One region of the Curtobacterium sp. MCJR17_020 genome, then DNA from elsewhere that is predicted to be linked to it. Evidence: predicted binding sites of a transcription regulator. Region 1 holds the regulator's gene; the other holds the start of a gene.
What was found. The regulator HspR, encoded in region 1, represses chaperone genes until heat shock. The targets are predictions, from matches to a motif close to AAGTTGAGTCNNNNNGACTCAACTT.
Positions count from the first base shown of each region.

Region 2: DEJ14_RS00340 (Hsp20/alpha crystallin family protein) is a predicted target of HspR. The motif match lies at 2,623-2,647, and genes of this name have one in related genera.

Region 1 covers NZ_CP126260.1:507,923-515,290, forward strand. The annotation lists gene DEJ14_RS02485 (Ig-like domain-containing protein) at 1-428, opposite strand, end outside; gene dnaK (molecular chaperone DnaK) at 695-2,557, shown strand; gene DEJ14_RS02495 (nucleotide exchange factor GrpE) at 2,558-3,199, shown strand; gene DEJ14_RS02500 (DnaJ C-terminal domain-containing protein) at 3,223-4,236, shown strand; gene DEJ14_RS02505 (heat shock protein transcriptional repressor HspR) at 4,363-4,773, shown strand; gene DEJ14_RS02510 (M60 family metallopeptidase) at 4,807-7,209, shown strand; gene DEJ14_RS02515 (class I SAM-dependent methyltransferase) at 7,233-7,368, shown strand, end outside.
Region 2 covers NZ_CP126260.1:69,618-76,985, reverse strand. The annotation lists gene DEJ14_RS00355 (APC family permease) at 1-175, opposite strand, end outside; gene DEJ14_RS00350 (APC family permease) at 396-1,913, shown strand; gene DEJ14_RS00345 (helix-turn-helix domain-containing protein) at 1,910-2,560, shown strand; gene DEJ14_RS00340 (Hsp20/alpha crystallin family protein) at 2,673-3,119, shown strand; gene DEJ14_RS00335 (hypothetical protein) at 3,131-3,454, shown strand; gene DEJ14_RS00330 (SDR family NAD(P)-dependent oxidoreductase) at 3,601-4,287, shown strand; gene DEJ14_RS00325 (sensor histidine kinase) at 4,536-5,747, shown strand; gene DEJ14_RS00320 (response regulator) at 5,744-6,415, shown strand; gene DEJ14_RS00315 (triose-phosphate isomerase family protein) at 6,425-7,207, opposite strand; gene DEJ14_RS00310 (dihydroxyacetone kinase family protein) at 7,204-7,368, opposite strand, start outside.

The DNA of each region.
Region 1 (7,368 bases):
GCGCCTTGGCCGCACACGATGCGGGTGTCGAAGAGATATGCGCGGTAGGTGTCAGAATCATACCGGTCTGTCGCGCAACGATCACCGACGACAAATCGGAACGTACCGTCGTCATTGAGCTGCAGCTTCCAGGTCAAGCTCGCTGCTCGCTTCGCTTCGGATTCGGTCGAGAAAGCAGTCGGGACCCGATCGTTGTTCTGGTTTCGGGTAATGGCGTACCAAGAACTACCCGACTTCCAGACCATTGCGACCTGACCGAGGTCGGTCGCTCGCGCACCGGCGCGTTCACTCGGGGTCTTCGTGGTGACGATGGATGCAGCAGACGCTGTGGGTGCACCGAACGACAACCCGGAGACGATGGTGGCGGCGGCGAGCCCGGCCGCACCGATGGACTTGAAGGCCGTCGAGGCCCTCTTCTTGTGAGACATGTGCATCTTTCAGGACAGGTCGCAGAGCGCGACCGTTCGGGAAGGGAGATACGCACGCGCCAGCCACGCCAGCGCAGTATGTGTATACAGAATATCACGTGAGATACGAACGGATGCGCACCGCAGCCGGACCCGACGCCCTGAGAGTTGAGTGTGATCAGCGCAAGTTTCCGCTTTCGGAGTTGACGCCGTCGCTGTCCTGAGTAGAGTTGAGTCCATCGGACGCAAGTCCAACGACTTACCTCGAGCAAGAAGGAGCACCACACATGGGACGTGCAGTAGGCATCGACCTCGGAACCACCAACTCGGTCGTCAGCGTTCTCGAAGGCGGCGAGCCCACCGTCATCGCCAACGCCGAGGGCCTCCGGACCACCCCGTCGATCGTCGCGTTCACGAAGGACGGCGAGGTCCTGGTCGGCGAGACCGCGAAGCGCCAGGCCGTGACCAACGTCGACCGCACCATCGCGTCGGTCAAGCGCCACATCGGCACCGACTGGACCGTCGAGATCGACGGCAAGAAGTACACGCCGCAGGAGATCTCGGCCCGTACCCTCGGGAAGCTCAAGCGCGACGCCGAGCAGTACCTCGGCGAGGACGTCACCGACGCAGTCATCACCGTGCCGGCGTACTTCAACGACGCCGAGCGCCAGGCCACGAAGGACGCCGGTGAGATCGCCGGCCTCAACGTCCTGCGCATCATCAACGAGCCGACCGCTGCCGCGCTGGCCTACGGCCTCGACAAGGGCAAGGAAGACGAGCTCATCCTGGTCTTCGACCTCGGTGGCGGCACGTTCGACGTCTCCCTGCTCGAGGTGGGCAAGGACGACGACTTCTCGACGATCCAGGTCCGCGCGACCTCCGGTGACAACCGCCTCGGTGGTGACGACTGGGACCAGCGCATCGTCGACTACCTGATCAAGAAGTTCAAGGACGAGCACGGCGTCGACCTGTCCACGGACAAGATCGCCAAGCAGCGTCTGAAGGAAGCCGCCGAGCAGGCGAAGAAGGAACTGTCGTCGCAGATGTCGGCGAACATCCAGCTCCCGTACCTGACGCTCACGGCCGAGGGGCCGCTCAACCTCGACGAGACCATCTCGCGCGCGCAGTTCGAGCAGATGACCTCCGACCTGCTCGACCGCACGAAGAAGCCCTTCAACGACGTCATCAAGGAAGCCGGTGTCTCGGTCAACGAGATCGCGCACGTCGTGCTCGTCGGCGGCTCGACCCGCATGCCCGCTGTGGCCGAGGTCGTCAAGCAGCTCACCGGTGGCAAGTCGCCGAACCAGGGCGTCAACCCGGACGAGGTCGTCGCCGTCGGCGCCGCACTGCAGGCCGGTGTGCTGAAGGGCGAGCGCAAGGACGTCCTGCTCATCGACGTCACGCCGCTGTCGCTCGGCATCGAGACCAAGGGTGGCCTGATGACGAAGCTCATCGACCGCAACACCGCGATCCCGACCAAGCGGAGCGAGACCTTCACGACCGCTGACGACAACCAGCCGTCGGTCGCGATCCAGGTCTTCCAGGGCGAGCGCGAGTTCACCCGCGACAACAAGCCGCTCGGCACGTTCGAGCTCACCGGCATCGCGCCGGCTCCCCGTGGTGTGCCCCAGGTCGAGGTCACGTTCGACATCGACGCCAACGGCATCGTGCACGTGTCCGCGAAGGACAAGGGCACCGGCAAGGAGCAGTCGATGGTCATCTCCGGCGGTTCGTCGCTGCCGAAGGAGGACATCGAGCGCATGGTCCGCGAGGCCGAGGAGCACGCCGCCGAGGACAAGGCCCGTCGCGAGGCCAACGAGCGTCGCAACCAGGCCGAGCAGCTCGTCTACTCGATCGAGAAGCTCATCAAGGAGAACGACGACAAGCTCCCCGAGGACGTCAAGTCCGAGGTGCAGGCCGACGTCGACGCGCTGAAGTCCGCGCTCGCGGGTGAGGACGACGAGGCCGTGAAGACCGCGTTCGACAAGCTCAACGAGTCGCAGGGCAAGCTCGGTCAGGCTATTTACTCCCAGCAGGACGCTGGCGCCCCGGCTGGTGAGCAGCCCACCGCCGACCAGGCAGCGCAGGACGACGAGGACATCGTCGATGCCGAGGTCGTGGACGACGAGGACGACAAGGACAAGAAGTAGATGACGGACCCGAAGGACAACGTCCCCAACGAGGACGAACCCCAGGTCGAAGGGGACGCCACCAACGCGGAGCAGCCGGAGGACCTCATCGAGGCCGAAGGCCCCGACGTCGAGGTTCCGACGGACGCGCCGGCAGGGGGTGCCACCGACCTCTCCCCCGAGGACGAGGCACTCCTGGCCGACGCCGCTCGCGGCATCGCCGAGGACAACCTGTCCACCGCGGACCGCGACCTCGTCGCCGAGATGCGTGCCGACATGCTGCGTGCGCAGGCCGAGCTGGTGAACTTCCGGAAGCGCGTCGAGCGCGACCGCGAGGCGAACCGCGAGGTCGCCATCGCCGAAGTGGTGCGGGCCCTGCTGCCGGCGCTCGACGACCTCACCCGGGCCGAGGCCCACGGTGACCTCGCCGAGGGTCCGATGCAGGTCATCGGTCAGAAGATCCGCGGGGGCTTCGACAAGTTCAAGCTCGTGCAGATCGGTGAGAAGGGTGAAGCCTTCGATCCGAACATCCACGAGGCGATCGTCCAGCTCCCGACCCCGGGTGCCACCGGCCAGACCGTGGCGGACGTCGTCGAGCCGGGCTACAAGCTCGGCGAGCGCGTGCTCCGTGCGGCCAAGGTCGCGGTGGCGGTCCCGGCCTGAGCCGGAACGGAAGGTAGGTACCAGTGGCCAGTCAGGACTGGTTCGACAAGGACTTCTACAAGGTCCTCGGAGTGTCGAAGGACGCGTCGGAGGCCGAGCTGAAGAAGACCTACCGGAAGCTCGCCCGGCAGTTCCACCCGGACTCCAACCCGGGTGACGCCGCGGCGGAGAACCGCTTCAAGGAGATCAGCGAGGCCTACTCGGTGCTCTCCGACAAGGAGCAGCGCCAGGAGTACGACCAGGTCCGCGCCATGGGCTCCGGCGCCCGCTTCACAGCGGGCGGCGGAGGCCAGGGCGGCGGGTTCGAGGACGTCTTCGGTGGCATGTTCGGCCAGCAGGGCGGGGGCGGACAGCGTGTCCGCTTCGGTCAGGGCGGTGCCGGCGGCTTCGAAGACATCCTCGGCGGCATGTTCGGAGCAGGCACAGCCGGTGGCGGTGGTGGCTTCGGCCAGGCCTCCGGCGGGTACCGTGGCTTCGGTGGACCGACGAAGGGTCGCGACGTCACGGCGTCGACGACGCTCGACTTCACCACCGCGATCGCCGGCGACACCGTCAAGCTGTCGCAGGGCAACGGTCGTCCGGTGAACGTCCGCATCCCCGCCGGGGTCGCGGACGGCCAGAAGATCCGGCTGCGCGGCCGAGGCGAACCCTCGCCCGACGGCGGCGAGGCCGGTGACCTGGTGGTCGCCGTCTCGGTCCGCAAGCACCCGGTGTTCGAGCGCGACGGGCTCAACCTGCGTCTGGACGTCCCCGTGACGTTCGTCGAGGCAGCCCTCGGCGCGACGATCGAGGTCCCGACGCTCGGCGGTTCGACCGTCAAGCTGAAGGTCGCTCCCGGCACGCCCTCGGGTCGCGTCCTGCGTGTCAAGGGCCGCGGCGTCGCGACGAAGAACGGCACGGGCGACCTGCTCGCGACCGTCCAGGTCGCGGTGCCGTCGCACCTGTCGGACAAGCAGCGCGAGGCCGTCGAGGCGCTCGCGGCCTCGCTCCCCGACGAGAACCCGCGCGAGGACCTCCTCGCCAAGGCGCGCGACTAGCGTCACGCAAGCACAGCAGTAGACCCGCCCTGGAGGAACGGTGCGGCTCCGTCAGGAAGCCGCACCGGGCCTCCAGGCTGGTTTTCACCACCACGCGAACGACGGAAGGAACACGCCATGACCGACATGGACGAGAACTCGCCCGTCTTCGCGATCGCGACCGCGGCGGAGCTCGCGGAGATGCACCCGCAGACGCTGCGCCAGTACGACCGGCTCGGCCTGGTCGTCCCGGGCCGCACCCGCGGCGGTTCCCGCCGCTACTCCATGCGCGACGTCGTGCAGCTGCGCGAGATCGCGCGCCTCGGCTCCGAGGGGGTGTCGCTGGAGGGGATCCGGCGGGTGCTCGACCTGGAGAACGAGAACAAGGAACTCCGCGACCGGGTGCGCGAGCTCGAATCGGCGTTGGCCGACCAGCTCATCAACCGTCCTGGCGCACGCGTGTTCGCGGCGACGACCACGGGCGCCGCGGTGTCGTTGCGCGCTGGGATGCGGCCCCAGCGGAACACCCAGATCGTGCTGTACCGCGGGCCGCACTGATCATCGTCGCATAGCGCATGTAATATATGAACCATGCGTCGCTCTGTCCTGCTTCCTGCTGCTCTCGTCGCCCTCGCGCTGATCATCGGCGGCGGCACGACCTCTCCGGCAACTGCTGGGCAGCCCCGGGTGCCGTCGGAGACCTCGATCGTGCACTCGGACGACGGGACCGAGACGAGGGTCCTGGTCCACGGCATCGGGAGTGCGTCGGCGGCGGCCACCGCCGAAGGGCGCCGGTTCCCGCACAGCGATCTGCAGCCCGCTGGCCGGTTCGTCGAGTCCGGTGACGTCGTCACCGTCACCGTCCCACCGGGCGCCCCGGCGATGGAGGTGGCGATCGGACTCATCGGCACGTACGCGGCGCACAACGACGGACGGGACGTCGGGTACCGGCGAACTCCAGTCGCTTCCGGGGTGAACGAGGTGACGGCTCCGCACGACGGCATGGTGTCCCTGGTGAGCACGGCTCCTGAGGGCACCGCGACGGCGACGATCTCCGGGGGAGAACCCGTGCCCACGTGGGTGCGCGGGCAGAGCACGCCGGAGTCGTTCGCCGCCGACTTCGCGCGGTGGGCCGACGCGCCGTTCGTCGAGATCGTCTCCGAGCGGATGTTCGGCGACTTCCAGAAGCCCAAGACCGGCACCGTGATCCCGTCCGACGACCTGGTCGCCCGGACGGCGAACTGGGACCGGGTCGTCGAGCTGACCAACGAGACCTACGGGCTGCACGACGACGCGGTCGGGACCTCGCACAAGCACCGGCACCGCATCCACATCGTCTCGCCGGACACCGGCGGCGGGTACGCGAACGCGGGGAGCGGCCGGATCATGTTCCAGGTGAGCACCGGCGCCGGCGGCGACCTGTTCCGCGACCCGATCGACGACCAGTGGGCGCTGTGGCACGAGGTCGGCCACACGTACGAGGCGCCGATCAACTCGTTCCCGGGCACGGCCGAGACGATCACCAACATCTCCTCGCTCGCCGTGCAGGACGGCCTGGGCTTCCCGAGTCGCTGGGACCAGAGCACCGCGGCGTTCCGGGAGTACTTCGCCTCGGACGACCGTGACTGGTTGCGGGCGAGCGACCGCATCCGACTGCTGGCCTGGGAGCAGCTCCGACGGGCCTTCGGCGACGCGTTCCTGCCGCGGTTCTTCGCGGCGCTCCGTGCCGAGTCGGCGGCAACCAACCCGCACGTGGTGACCAACGACGAGCGGCACGCCCTGTTCGTGACGGTCGCATCGCGTGTGGCCGACCGGAACCTCGCACCGTTCTACGACGAGCTCGGATTCCCGGTGTCGGATGCCACGCGGGCAGCCGTGGCTGCGTACCCGGAGCTCGAGCAGCGGATCTGGGACAACGTCGACTCGCGGAACCGGATCGTCGAGCACATCATCCCCGGGTACGACCCGCCGGTCGTCGTCGTCGAACCGGTCGTCGGTCCGGTTCCGGTCGGGCGTCGCGTGGTCGATGCGCCCGACGTCACCGGCCTCGGGACCGCGAGCGGCCGGGGGTCGGCAACGGTCGTCGACGCCACAGCCGTGGCCGACGTCGTCGGGGAGGACACCGGGCGGCTGGTCGTCCGGCTCCGGAGTGGTGACGGCACCGAGGACTCGATCATCGTCACCACGGTCGCCGTCGGTGCGGACTCGGTCGTCGCTCGTGGTCAGGCGAACCGTCCGGTCGGAGTGCTCTGGGTCGACGGCGCCGGAGCGCTCGGGTGGCGTGCGGCGACGTCCTACTCGGCCCACACGTCGTGGTCCGGTCAGGCGTACCTGCAGATCGACCTCCGCGACCCGGACGGCAGTATCGTCCGGTCCGGAGCGGTGCGCGGCGACCAGACCGGCGCGGTGCTGAACGACGTGTTCCCCGGCCAGTCGTACCGCGACGGCCAGCTGCTCGTCGTCACGCACGCGCAGCCCTCGCTGCTGGCCGTCTACGGGGCAGACGTGCCGATCACCGGTGCGGGCGCACCGCAGGCCTACCGGATCGAGGACCACCACCTGGTGCCGGTTCCACGTGAGGAGATCCCCGGCTGGGAGGTCATCCGTGGGGTCGACGGGGAGCACGGCGTCCTCGAGCGCGGCGAGGACGTCGCCGTCGAGGCCGGCCTGTCCGTGCACGCACTCGTGACGGTCATCACCGCCACGATCACGATGGAGAGCCCGGACGGCACCACGTTCGCGCCGGGCCAGGAGACGTTGGCCGTCGCCTACCGCAAGCCCGGCGAGGACTGGCGGTCGAGCGCGAGCCTGGCGCTGCGGAACGGCACGCGCAGCCCGGACGGACGGAGCATGACGTACTCGCTGCAGACCGGCAGCTCCTTCTCCCTGCCGCCGGGGTCGTTCCTGCGCTGGGAACCCGTCGTCCGGGTCGCTGCCGATGCCCGCGCCGGGGAGTCTGCGCTGGAGCTCGTCGCCGAGGGGAACGCGCACTGATCCGCCGCCGGTACGCTGACGCGGTGCCAGACTTCGCCGACCTCTTCCGCCGCCGCGACGAATCCGCTCCGGACCTCATCGCGATCGACGGCACCGACCGGTTCCTCATCGACGAGGCGCCGCACGTGCACGGCGATGCGCTCCGACAGCCCGGCGAGG
Region 2 (7,368 bases), 440 kb from region 1:
CGACGCCGTTGCCGAGCAGCATGCCGAGCGGGGCGGCGCCGCCGACGACGGTGAGCGGGGCGGCGGCCGCGACGACCATGAACACGATCGCGGTGACGCCGAGCGAGCCGCGCATGGTCCGCTGCGGCGCGGGTGCGGCTCCGAGTGACGCGGGGTCCTTCGTGATGCTGGACATCGTGGCCTTCCGGTTCGGGTGGGACGGGGTGGGTGGGGATCGCAGGTGGTGGTGCTGGGTGTGACCACGGTCCCGTGCCGCCGTTGCAGTGCCGTTCCACCGACGTGAAGCCCTGTCGCCGCCGAATGGGACGTGCTCGTCGGAGGCGTCTCGTTTGCGTGAGACCCCGTCGAAACACCACCGAGACACGGGCGCAACGACGCAGCCCTACGGTTGCCGCATGACCGCGCTCGACCGAGCCATCGCCGACCCGCCACGGGTGCCCGGCGTCGGCACGCGCTCCCCCGTCGACGGGTTGTCGCGGCGGAGCATCGGCCCGGTCGACGTCCTCGCCCAGTCGGTGTCGGCCGTGGCACCGTCCGCCGCCGCGACGACGATCCCGGTCCTCGTCGCGACGGTCGCCGGCCAGGGGGCCACGTGGTCGCTGCTGGCTGCGATGGCGCTGTCGTTCCTGGTCGGGCGGACGGTGAACCAGTTCGTCCGACGCGTCGCCGGTACCGGCTCGCTCTACACCTACGTCTCGCTCGGGCTCGGCCCGGTCGCCGGGGTCGTCGCGGGCGCAGCACTCCTGCTCGGGTACGGCTTCATCGCGATGTTCTCGCTCACCGGCAGCGGCTACTACCTCGACTACCTGCTGTCCCGCTTCGTTCCGGCCGCCGGCGACGACGCCCTGGTCACGATCGTCGTCGTGCTGGTGATGGGCGCGGCCGTCTTCGCGGTGATCGCGCTCGGGGTCCGGTTGTCGACCCGGCTGACCCTGCTCGTGGAGTCGCTGTCGGTCGCGGTCATCGTGGTCCTGATCGTCGCACTGGTCGCGCGCCTGCACCCGGCAGACGCCTCCGCCGTCGCCCTCGGGCCGACGCAGCCGGCGTCGTTCGCGGTCGGCACCGCCCTCGCCGTGACCGCGTTCGTCGGGTTCGAGAGCGCGTCGGTGCTCGGTGTGGAGGCCCGGCGCCCGTTCCAGGCGATCCCCCGCGCGATCTCGTGGACCGTCCTGGTCGCCGGGGTGCTCTACGTGGTCAGCGCTGCGGCCCAGCAGATGGGGTTCGCCGCCGTGGGCGCCGACCTGGCGTCGAGCGCCTCACCCGTCAACGAGCTGGCGAACGCCTTCGGCATGCAGTGGATCGGGTGGGCGCTCGACCTCGGGATCGCGGCGTCGTTCGCGGCGTGCGCGATCGCCTCGACCACCGCGCTCGTGCGGGTCCTGTTCGCGATGGGCCGCGAAGGGGTCCTGCCCCGGGTGCTCGGTCGGGCGTCGCCTCGCTTCCGGACCCCGTTCGTGGCCGGCGCGGTCGCGTGCGGCGTGCTCACGGTGCTGCCGGTCCTCGGCCTGGCGGGCGGGATCCCGACGTGGACGCTGATGGAGGCCGAGCTCGTCGTCGCCGCCCTCGGGTACATCGCGGCGTACGCCCTGACGTGCTTCGCGGCCCCGGTGTTCCTGCGGCGCATCGGTGAGCTGACGGCGGGTGTCGCGGTCGTCGCCGTCACGACCGGGGTCCTGCTGACCGCCGTCCTGCTCACCTACCTCGGGGTCGAGGCCGCGTCGTCCCGCTGGCCGGCCGTCGCCCTCGCCGTCGGGACGGTCGCCGCGGTGGTGGTCGCGTTCCTGGTGGCCACGCGTCGGCGACCCTGGCGGCGGGGTCGGAGCCGCGCCGTGTACGACGTGCCGGTCGAGGCGGACCTGCTGGGGGCCTCCCGTCCGTCCGCCGGAACCGGCCACCAGGCGGAGGTGCGGTGAGCGAACCCGGACTCCGCGCGCGGCAACCGAAGGCGATCCAGAACGCCCTCGCGGTGCTGGAGGCCGCCGCGCACGCGGGACCGGGCGTCACCGCCCAGCAGATCTCGGAGGCCCTCGGGATGCCGCGGGCCACCACCTACCGGCTCATCACCCTGCTCGTCGAGGACGAGTACCTCGTCCGGTTGCCGGACCTGCGCGGCTTCGCCCTCGGCCACAAGGTCGCCGACCTGGCCGGGGTGTCGCCCGCGCCGACGCTCGCTCCGCTGCCCCGGGCCGTGCGGTCGGTGCTCGCCGACGTCCGCTCCGCCGTCCGGGCGGGCGTGCACCTGGCGCGCTACGACGCCGCCGGTGTGCGCGACATCGACGTCGACCCGGACTTCCCCCTGCTCGACGAAGCCGCACTGCGGGCGACTCCCGGGTCGAGTGCGATGGGGCGGCTGCACGCCGAAGGGGGCCTCGGACCGGTGCACCAGGTCGGCGCGTTCACGGCGGGGTTCGGGTGCCTGGCGCTGCCCGTCCGGGGCGAGCGCGGAGAGCTCGTGGCGGGCCTGACCCTGTCGGCGCCGGCTGCCCGGGTGTCGTCGCCGGGCGACGCGTTGGTGCACCTGCGCCGGGCGGTGAGCCGGCTCGAACCGCTGCTCGGGTGAGGTTCTCGGCGAGCTCTGAGCACACTTTTGGCACTCGCCAGGGTCGAGTGCTAAAACGGAGGCAGTTGAGTCGAGGGGACTCAACGAGAACCACGAAGGAGTTGATTTTCCGATGACGATGAACTTCGATCCGTTCCGCGAGCTCGACCGACTCGCCGGTTCCCTCCTCGCCGGGGCCGGTGCCGGGCCGCGTTCGATGCCGATGGACCTGTACCGCACGGGTGACCACTACGTGCTCGACGTCGACCTGCCCGGAGTCGATCCGGGCTCCATCGACATCGACGTGGACGGCTCCGTGCTGACGATCCGCGCCGAGCGCACCCTCGGCGCCCCCGAGGGGTCGCAGTGGATCACGCGCGAGCGGCAGCCCGGCTCGTTCGTCCGCCAGCTCACGCTCGGTGACGGTCTCGACGCCGAGCGCATCACGGCCGGGTACGACAACGGTGTCCTGAGTGTCACCCTGCCCGTCAAGGAGTCGGCGAAGCCGCGGAAGATCGCGGTGGACGTCGGCGCGGGTCGCGAGCAGCTCGCCGTCGCGGCGGGCGACTCCGCGCGCTGAGGGGGCCGGCCGTGGCCGACCTCGTGAACGCCCTCGTGGCGGTCGTCGCGGTGACCGTCGCCCTGACCCGTACGAGCCTCGACCGCCCGGTGGCGATGCTCCTGGGCCTGACCGGCGGACTGACGGGCAACTTCCTCGCCTGGCTGGTCGCACCCGGCGCGTGGGAGCACTCGGCCGTGCTCCCGTGGGTCGCGAGCCTGGTGGGGACGGTCGCGGTCATCGCCGGGTGGAGCGCCACCCGTGCCTACTCGGGGCTGTTCCGGACATCCGAGCCGGTCGGCACCGACACGGCAGGGATCCGCGACCTCAGCCCGGTAGGCGTTCCCGACCGCTGACGGGCACGGTACTGACGAGGCCGACGGCGGACGGCTGGACCTCGGTCCGGTCGTCCGCCGTCGTCGTGTCCGGAGCGCGGCAGGTCGTCACGTCCGCAGGCCGGCGGGCCGTCACGCCCCCGGGCCTTCAGGCATAGCGTGGGCGCGTGGACCTCGAACTCAAGAACCGTGTCGCACTCGTCGTCGGAGGCAAGGGGTACATCGGTGCCGCAGTCGCCGACCGCCTCCGGGCCGAGGGGGCGACCGTCGTCGTCGCGTCCCGCAGCGCCCACGACTCCGACGACAGCGTGTCGATCGACACCGCCTCGCAGGAGTCGGTGGACGCGGGCATCGCCGCCGTCCTCGAGCGGCACGGGCGCATCGACGTGCTCGTCGTGACCGCTGCCCCGAGCGCGAGCACCCTCGACCCGGCCCGGAAGTCCGACCCGGAGCAGGTCCTCGACGCGATCGACGGCAAGGCGCTCGGGTTCCTCCGCGTCGCGAACGCCGTGCTCCCCGCCCAGCGCGAGGCCGGGTTCGGCCGGGTGGTCGTGGTGAGCGGGCAGAACGCCTACTTCTCCGGCAACATCACGGCGTCACTCCGGAACACGGCGGTGAGCGTCATCGCGAAGAACCTGGCCGACGACGTGGCGGGCACCGGGGTCACGGTGAACGTCGTCAACCCCGGGACCGTGACGAACACCCCGTCCGCCGAGGTCCGTCCAGGGGGCCCCGGCGACTCGACACCGCAGCAGATCGCCGACCTCATCGCGTTCCTGTCGTCGCCGCTCAGCGCGGTGTCCGGCGAGTCCGTCTCGATCGCGCACCGCCAGCGGGGCTCCGTCGTGGTCTGATCCCGAGGACCGAGTGCTCGCCCTCGCTTCACCCGCAGGGACGAAGCGCTTCGCTCCTGCGCCCGATGCCCCGGCGACTCCGGACCGCGAGTCTGGTGACATGGAGTCCTCGACGAAACACACCATCGCCACGCTGCTGCTCTGTGCCGCGATCGTCGCCACGACCGTCATCGCCCTCGCCGCCATGACCCCGGGCGCGTGACGACGGTGCACGCCGCCCGGCGCGGGCGGCATGCGATGATCGAGCCGTGACGGACCGGCGCACGTTCATCCGGCCGCTCGCCACCCGTTCGATCGTCGTCGACGTGGCGTGGGCGGTCCTGGCGGCGTTCGTCTTCCTGCTGCCGATCGAGGTCGAGCTCGAGCACGCGAGCTTCTTCGCGGTGCTCGCCGCCGCCGGCGCGATCGCCCTGCGTCGGGTCTCCCCGTCGGCGGCGATGCTGATGGTGGTCGTCCTCGGGATCATCCAGGTGGGCGGTGGCGAGCGCCCGTCGCTCGTCGACCTCGCCATCTTCGTCGTCATCGGCACCGCGGCCGTGGTCGGCACCCGGACCGAGGTCATCCTCTCCGGGGTGCTCGCGCTCGTCGCGGGCGTCGGCGCGACGTTCTACCTCGCCGTCACCGGCTTCCGGTACCTGGTGCTGCTCAACGGCCCCCGCGACCAGGCGTTCCTCGCGATGGCCGCACCGGTCGCCGCGCTCCTCGGGGTGTGGGCGGGCGGGGTCGCCGTCCGGGCCTTCCGGTCGCGCGACCGCGAATCCGTCCGTCGAGCCGACGCAGAAGCTGCCGCGTCGCGCGCCGAGGCCGTCGCCACCGAGGCCGAGGCGACCGCCACCCGTGCCATCGACGTCGCGGAGTCCGAGCGCATCCGCGCGGACATCGCCCGTGACGTGCACGACGTCGTCGGCCACTCGCTCGCGGTGATCATCGCGCAGGCCGACTCGGTGCCGTTCCTGGCCGACGAGGCCCGCATCCGCGAGGTCAGCGCCACCATCGCCAGCACCGCCCGCAGCTCGCTGCTCGAGGTCCGGCAGGTCCTGGGGCACATCGACGGGTCCGGGGAGACGACCGATCCCGGCTCGCTCGAGGAGATCGTGCAGGGCATCCGCGACGCCGGAGTCGACGTCGACCGCACGGTGCGCGGCGTCCCCGTCCCGCTCCGCCCGGACACCGGCACGGCAGCACGGCGCGTGCTGCAGGAGATGCTCACCAACGCGCTCCGGCACGGCGCTCCAGGGCTGCCCGTCGTGGTCCGCGAGACCTGGCGGAGCGCCGACGTCGTGCTTGAGGTCGAGAACGTCGTCGGCGACGGCACCACCGGGGGCTCCGGCCGGGGGATCGACGGCATGCACACCCGTCTCACCGCACTCGGCGGGTCGTTCGACGCCGCCGCGCTGGACGACGTGTTCGCCGCACGCGCCCGCATCCCGTTCGACGTCCAAGGGGGACCCGTCCGATGACCGAACCGATCAGGATCCTGCTCACCGACGACCAGGCGCTGTTCCGCGCCGGTCTGCGCGTGGTGCTCGACGCCCAGGACGACATGCAGGTGGTGGGCGAGGCCGCGGACGGCGCCGAGGCCCTCGCCCGCATCCAGGAACTCCGACCCGACGTGATGCTGCTCGACATGCGCATGGCCGGCATGGACGGCGTCGAGACCGTCCGCCAGCTGTTCTCCGGCGCCGTCGAGGGCCCACTCCCCCGCGTCGTCGTGCTCACCACGTTCGGCCTCGACCCCGCCGCCGCGACCGCGATCCGGCTCGGTGCGAGCGGGTTCCTGCTCAAGGACGCCACCCCGACGTTCCTGTTCGCGGCGGTCCGGGCGGTCCACGAGGGCAGTTCCGTCATCGCGCCGAACGACCTCGCGCAGCTGTTCGGGGCCGACGTCGCGAGGGCACCGGCGCCGCAGCCACCCGAGTTCCAGGCGCTGACCGAGCGAGAGCGCGTGGTGTTCGGCTGGGCGTCGCGCGGGCTCTCGAACGCCGAGATCGCGACGAAGGAGTACGTCACCGAGTCGACCGTGAAGACCCAGATCTCGAGCATCCTCGGCAAGCTCTCGCTCCGTGACCGCGTGCAGCTCGTGGTCTACGCGCACGACCACGGGCTGGCGGGCACCCGAGACGCTTGAAAGGTATGCCTATTCAAGGCCGCCGAGGTCGAGCGCTGCGACCTCGTCGAGGATCGCCTCGACCGCAGCCGGGTCGTGCGCGAACCGACCGAGGAACAGGCCGCCGATCCGCCCCTGCCCACGGGTGAGCAGACCGGGCCCGGCGCTGCCCCCGTACAGCACGGTGCTCCCGCGCAGCTCGGGTCGCGTGCCGAGGTGCTCCTCGATCCCCGCGAGCACCGCCACGATGTGGTCGTCCGGCGCCGGCGCTGGCGCGCCGATGGCCCACACCGGTTCGTAGGCGACGGTCAGCGCCCCGGCCAGTCCGTCAGCGATTGCAGTCGAGACACTGCGGTCGAGCTGCGCGGTCACCTCCGCCACCGCTTCCGCTGCACCCGGATGGGAGGCCCGGGTCGTCTCCCCGACACAGAGGAGCGGACGCAGGTGGTTGCGGAACGCCGCGTGCACCTTCGCGGTGACGGTCGCGTCGTCCTCGTGGAACAGGGAGCGTCGTTCGGCGTGCCCGATCTCGACCAGGTCGACCCCGATCTCCCGCAGTTCGGTGCCGGAGACCTCGCCGGTGAACGCTCCTTCGTCGGCCCACGACAGGTCCTGCGCAGCGAGGAGCACTCCCGACCCGGAGAGCACGTCGCGGACGGGCACGAGCGCCGGGAACGTCGGCGCCACGAACAGCGTCGCCGCTCCCGACCGCGTCGCGGGGTGCCGCCGGGCGATCTCCGCGACAGCCGCGGCCCACTCCAGGGTCCGGGCGTGCGAGAAGTACGTCTTGAGCGACACCCCGATGGTGATCACGGTGCGACGGTCTCCACGATGAGCGCGAACGACACCGCGCCGGGATCCGGTGTGCCGACGGCCTGCTCGGCGTGGGTGCGTGCGCGGCCCATCTTCGGCACGAGCGACGCGGTGGCGTCGGCGGCCTCGCGGGCGGCGCTGACGGCGTCGGCCCAGGCGTC